Regions from separate parts of the Sedimenticola thiotaurini genome, predicted to be linked through region 2. Evidence: riboswitches for the same ligand, from Rfam matches in the RefSeq annotation. Region 2 holds a riboswitch; the other holds the start of a gene.
What was found. A riboswitch is a leader RNA that binds a small molecule or an ion and turns the genes downstream of it on or off. The one in region 2 is predicted to bind cobalamin.
Positions count from the first base shown of each region.

Region 1: another riboswitch for cobalamin. It lies ahead of AAY24_RS02665 (helix-turn-helix domain-containing protein); the one in region 2 lies ahead of AAY24_RS05710 (TonB-dependent receptor domain-containing protein).

Region 1 covers NZ_CP011412.1:607,713-611,030, reverse strand. Annotated here, with positions in the region: gene AAY24_RS02670 (hypothetical protein) at 1-537, opposite strand, end outside; cobalamin riboswitch at 794-994, shown strand; gene AAY24_RS02665 (helix-turn-helix domain-containing protein) at 1,175-1,399, shown strand; gene nudC (NAD(+) diphosphatase) at 1,541-2,461, shown strand; gene AAY24_RS18375 (metal ABC transporter solute-binding protein, Zn/Mn family) at 2,495-3,318, opposite strand, start outside.
Region 2 covers NZ_CP011412.1:1,277,725-1,281,042, reverse strand. Annotated here, with positions in the region: gene AAY24_RS05715 (DNA-3-methyladenine glycosylase I) at 87-668, opposite strand; cobalamin riboswitch at 1,023-1,218, shown strand; gene AAY24_RS05710 (TonB-dependent receptor domain-containing protein) at 1,529-3,244, shown strand.

The DNA of each region.
Region 1 (3,318 bases), 670 kb from region 2:
CTGGTAAGAGTCAAAACTGGCCAACTCCACCTGATCGTCGAAATAGGGCATGAACATCATGTAGTGATACTCACGCAGATTCTCCCTCGTGCGACCACCCTCCGTGCCGAAGGTTTTGTCCCGTCCCAAAGCGCTCTTCAGACGTTGCGACAGCGTCATGAAATCCCCCGCCATTCGGTAAACATTCCCCATCCATTGCGGGTCGGTATAACTGACCTGTACCAACCCGTCCCGCTCGGTCAGGGCGACCCGCAGCGCCGCCCCAAAACCGCCCATGGGGGATGCCGCGGCCTGCTTGCGCAACAGCTCATCGGTAATGATCAGAATCCGTGCGCCCGCATAGGGGGCATATTCACCCGCAATGGAAAAGCCGGCGCCGGTCAGTGCCTCCCTGACTGTTGCCACCTTGGCATCCAGTGGGGTCTGGACGATCTCCGCCAGCACAAAAGGACGGAGTCGCTCCTCTGCCTGGGCAACCAGTGACAGTGAAGATAAACAGAGTATTAGCAGCACCGCTGCAAGACGGACAGTTCGCATGATTTCCTCCCAAGATGTTGATGGGCCCTGGTCGTGGCCTCTTATTCTGCTCATGATTTTTATAGGTGAGCAGTGTGAATCTAGCAGATCAATCCAGAGAAGAACATTCGATTAATCTTATTCTGGTAATAAGTCACTGTCCCGATCAACCACATCAAATACGGGTTATCAACTCACCGGCAGATGGTGGTGACGCCATTCCCACAGAACCCGGTCACAGCTCGGAAAAAGCGCCTTGCACTGATCAGCGGGCTGTCGATAGAATGGCCCCGATGGTTCCGAAACGGCATCAGCCGACGGGATTAAAAGGGAACACGGAACGGGAAAACCAAGCCGTGGCTGCCCCCGCAACTGTAAGCGGAGAGTTCATGTCAATTTGCCACTGGAGCAATCCGGGAAGGCGACATTCGAACATCGACCCGCGAGCCAGGAGACCTGCCATCGACAAATCATTAATTTCACTGGGACGGGGCGTCCCTAAGGAACAAAACCATGAAATCATCACATAGACCGACCACCGTGACCGGTCAGCTCAAGATTACCTGCCTGCGTTTTTCCACTGCTGAGCCAATCCGTTGCTGTTGCTGAAAGCCAACAGCCGTTGCTCCGACTATCAACCGATTACGCAGGAAACCGTATGCATCACAGTGACCCCTACTCTTTTGCCAAACGACTCAACAGCTGTCTTCATCAAGCGCGTATTTCACAACTGGAACTGGCCAACCGGACCGGACTGAAACCGACCCAGATCAATCACTTCTGCTGCGGCAGACGACTGCCCAATCTGAGAAATTTCAGCAAGATCTGCCAGTCCCTGCCGGGCGCCGATCCACGCTATCTGATGGGCATCACTGATACCTGACACCTGACCGGAAGAGTTGGCCGCCCCCTCCGGATGGAGGCCGGCCGGGATTGCCCGTTTGATCCTGCCCCGGTCTGGAAGCCGTGCGGGAGGTCGTTCCGGTTTTGCTTTTGGAGTAGATTTTGACCATGCTAGGGAGCAATGAAACAGCCCAACTTCTACAGTAATCCGGGATTCGATCGACTGGACCGCTACCGGGATGATACCGATTGGCTGCAATCCATCCTGGCAACCAAGCAGACCCGGCTGCTGCCGGTGTGGCGCAATCAGCATCTGGTGACCGACCATAATCGGCCGGTCTCCTTTCCGGGTGACCAGGACCGGGGGCTGTTGGCGCTCGCCCAAGAGCGGATCCTGCTGGGCCGCGATGGGGAGGGCACTATCTGGCTGGCCCTGGATATTTCCCAGCTCGAGCAACCCCTGGACTGGCTGCCCTGCCCGGCCGAGCAGACTTTCCGTGACCTGCGGGTGGTCGGCCCGCTGGTCGACCGGCACAGTGGGGCGTTGCTGGCCCATGCCCGGGCCATGGTCTACTGGCATCAGCACCACCGTTTCTGCCCTAACTGCGGCAGCCAGACCCACTCAACCCGCGCCGGACACATGCGGGTCTGTAGTGACTCGGCCTGCGGACGGGCACACCACCCGCGCACCGATCCGGCAGTGATCATGCTGGTCCACGACGGCGATTACTGTCTGCTCGGCAGGCAACCTAGCTGGCCACCCGGCATGCACTCCACCCTGGCCGGTTTTGTCGAGCCGGGGGAGAGTCTGGAGGATGCAGTGGCGCGGGAAGTGTGCGAGGAGGCCGGTATCCGGGTGACCGGTATCCGTTACCACTCCTCCCAGCCCTGGCCATTTCCAGCCTCGATTATGCTGGGTTTCTATGCCCGGGCGACCAGTAGCGAAATTCAGGTGGATGGATTGGAGCTGGAGAGCGCCAACTGGTTTCACCGGGACCAGCTGCTGGAATCACCGGAGGATGAGCATTTCCATCTGCCGCGTCGGGACTCCATCTCCTGGCGCCTGATCGAGACCTGGATGAAACGACAGCACCCGGACTGAAGCCCAGCCCGGGTGCGATGGGAAGATATCGGATTATTTCGGCAGGTATTCGTTCAGAGCATCCACCATCTGCTTGGCAGAGATGCCATGGGCAAACTTGGTGATGAACTCTCCATTCGGCGCCATCAGGTAGACGCTGGCGGTGTGATCCATGATATAGAGATCGGGGTCGCCGCCCTCCTCTTCCACCTTCTCATACCTGGCCCTGTATCCTTTAACCACCCGGTCTATCATGCTTCTGCTACCGGTCAGACCCACCAGATTTTCGTTGAAGTATTTCACATAGTTTTTCATCACATCCACATTGTCACGTTCCGGATCGACGGTAATGAAATAGGGTCTGATCAGATTGGCCCGCTCACCGAGCAGGTTCAGCGCCTGTGATATGACCTGCAACGAGGTGGGGCAGATATCGGGACAGAAGGTGTAACCAAAATAGACCAGCTGGAATTTCCCCAGCATATCCTTGTCAGTGAAGATCTGGCCATTGTGATCCACCAGCATGAACTTGGCACCCACCTTGGCGGTTTCCGGCTCATAGAGCTCCTCCTTGGCGGCAACCTGCCCGGCGTCTCCATCAAACTGGAGGCAGGCCTTGATGGTATCGGTATTCTTTTGCATCAGCTCAAAGTAGAGATCCGGTCCGGCCTCCATCGTGGCGCCAAAACTGTCCAGGGTGCCGATATTGATATCCACATCTTCAGTCAGCAGGGGGAGTTCCGGCATCGGCATACCGTATTCGGTCAACAGACAAGCGTAATAGCCCTCTTTCAGTTTGGCGTGATTCTGTAACAGGGAGAGGGCATCAACCGGCTGATAAGGCGCTTGGGCCAGTACGCCCCGGATCTTCAGCGCAT
Region 2 (3,318 bases):
AAAAAAGGGGTGTCCGCAAGGGCACCCCTTTTTTGTTGTTTGGGTTGGAGTCCGCCCCGGTTTTTACCCCGGCCGCGTCTGCTGGTTCAGGCGGAGTCCAACAGTTCCCGATGCCGGAAACAGTCCAGGGTGTGGTCATTGACCATGCCGATGGCCTGCATGTAGGCGTAACAGATGGTGCTGCCGACGAACTTGAACCCGCGCCGTTTCAACTCCCGGGACATGGCATCCGACTCGGGTGTGGTGGCCGGAAGCTGCTGCAGTGATGGCCAGTGGTTGATGATCGGTTCATCGTCCACAAAGCGCCAGATGAAGCTGGCAAAGTCACCGTATTCGGCCTGAATATCCAGGAACAGTTTTGCATTGGTGATGCTTGCCATCACTTTCAGGCGGTTACGGACGATGCCGGGATCGGCCAGCAGTTGCTCCACTTTGCTGGCGTTATAGCGGGCGACCTTCTGTGGATTGAACTGGTCGTACACCTTTCGATAGTGGTCCCGCTTGCGCAGTATGGTAATCCAGGACAGACCAGCCTGGGCGCCCTCCAGAATCAGGAACTCAAACAGGGTTCGGTCATCCCGGCAGGGCACGCCCCACTCCCGGTCGTGATACTGCTGATAAAGGGGATCTGATCCGGCCCAACCACAGCGTTGAATGTTGCTTGGCATGACGTTATTACCTGCACGGGATAAGCGCATGTTTTATGGAATAAAGCCGCTTTATCGGCGGCAGTTGGGTGTACCGGCAGATGATCCGGATCAGAGCTCTCCATCTCCGCTGGTATGGGCCATATCGGCTGTTCCGTGCCGACCGCCGGTCGCCCGATGATAACATCGCTGGCTGGGTAAGATCTGTAATCGCTTCGCAGATGATGGCTCCAGGTGTACCTGTTTGTATCCATAACCCCTTTGTTGGGAAATTAACCACTTCTGCTGGGCTCTGCTCGGCCTTAATTTCCAGGCACCGCTGTTTAACTTGTGAATAGGGGGATAAATCCCTTGTGGATTTTCATGTATGGATTAAAATGGCCGCCTCTGAAAGGTGCCCGCTACGGGTTAATAGGGAACTAAGGTGCGCCTCATCCAGGCAACTCCTTGACTGTCCTCGCAACTGTAAGCAAGTAGTCCGGTCTCATTACGCCACTGGTCCGATGATTGGGAAGGCGATACCGGGTAATGATCTGCAAGTCAGGAAACCTGCCTTTCACGCGTCGCATTTCTACCGAACGGGGTATTCAGTAGAGCGGTCTTCCGTTAGCTGACGCATCCACGCAGGTCGGAAAAACCTGTGCTTGTATGCAGTCCCGCTGTGGCCATGCCCGGGTAAGGCATTCCCATCACTCGCAAGTCTTTTTCCGTCCTGCATTGTCTTTAGAATGCACTCCCGCAGTGGAGTAACGGAGAGGCCTGTAATGACCTGCAAGAAACCTTATTCACCAGCCGTTCTATCCACACTTTGCCTGCTATCGCCTATTGCGCTTGCTCAGGCAGCCACTTCAATAAATACCATCAACGTGACCGCCTCTCGAATGTCTCAAACGGTTGATGAGACCCTGGCGTCAGTGACGGTGTTGACCCGAACGGAGATTGAAAAGAGTCAGGCCCGGGATATTACCCAGTTGCTGGATGGCATCCAGGGACTCAGCATGAGCAATAACGGGGGGCTGGGCAAGACAACCTCAATCCGGTTACGGGGCACCAACTCCAACCAGGTTTTGGTGTTGATCGATGGTGTCCGTATCGGCTCGGCTACCCTGGGAACGGTCAGTTTTCAGGATATTCCGCTGGCTCAGGTTGAGCGCATTGAGATCGTCCGGGGACCCCGCTCCCAACTCTACGGTGCCGATGCCATGGGTGGGGTGATACAGATCTTTACCAAGCGAGTGCAGTCCGGAACCCAGATAAATGCTGATGCGGAGTACGGTTCGCACAATACCCGTCGTCTGGCCCTTGGGGTAAACGGCAGCCAGCATAACCTGGAGTACGGTTTTAACCTGTCTGATCTGCATACTGATGGATTCAGTGCCCTGAAAAACAATAATCCGGATGACGACGGTTACGATAACCGGGCTTTTTCCGGCCATCTGGGCTACCGTTTTTCCAACGGGCTGAAGCTCACGGTCAGTGCCCTGCGGGCCAAGGGTGAAAATGAGTATGACAGCGCCTGGGGACCGGCCAATTTCTACGACTCCGAGTCGATACAGCAGTCGTTGAACGGCAAGCTGGAATATTCGCCCAATGATATTTGGGATATATCGCTTTCAGTCGGCGAAAGTCGAGACGAAATGACCAGCTATGTGAATGATGTTTTCAACTCGTTCTTCAATACTAAACGCCGTCAGTTTACCTGGCAGAATGATGTGGCTCTGGGTGAGGAGAGCATTCTGACATTCGGTTTTGATTACCTGCGGGACGAGGTGGCCGGCACCAGTAACTACAGCGTAAACGAGCGGGATAACAAGGCGGTATTTGCCCAGTACCAGCGGGAGTTCGGGCGCAATGATATCAGCATCGGGCTTCGGCATGATGACAATGAATCGTTCGGGACCTACAACACCGGCAGCATCTCCCTGGGACGGGAGTTAACCGAAACCCTCCGGCTGGTAGCTTCCTACGGAACCGGCTTTCGTGCTCCCACATTCAATGATCTCTATTACCAGGATCCCTGGGGATCCAACGGTAATCCCAACCTGACCCCGGAAGAGTCGGAAAGCTTGGAGTTGTCTCTGCGTGGCAAGCCGTCCTGGGGCAGATGGAACATCAATCTGTTTCGAACCGATATCGACGATCTGATCGATTGGGTAGAGGTGGCTCCCTTCACCTATCAGCCACAGAATATTGGCCGGGCCCGGATCAATGGTATGGAGGCGGGGGTGACCACAGAGCTGGCCGGCTGGGAGATAAGCGGCAACCTGACCCTGCTTGATCCGCGAAATCGTATAACCGGTAAGCAGCTGACCGATCGCAGCAAGCGGTCCCTGCGTATCGATATTGACAGAGCCTTTGGCAGGACCGAAGTAGGCGCCACGTTCAATGCCCGCAGTCACAGCTTCAGTGACACGGACAATACGCTGCTCACTGATGGTTTCGGTACCCTGGATCTGCGGGTGGCACAGCATTTGACCAGCGAGTGGACCCTGCGTGGGCAGATAAGCAATCTGTTTGACCGGGACTATGAGACCATCCGCACTTATAATACCGGCGGCCGGGAACTGTTTGTTTCTCTCCATTACGTGCCAAAATAGTCCGACCGGTTAGATAGTCGAGGGCGGAACCAGGATCGGGGCGCGCAATAACAGGGTTGTTGCACGCCCCGATC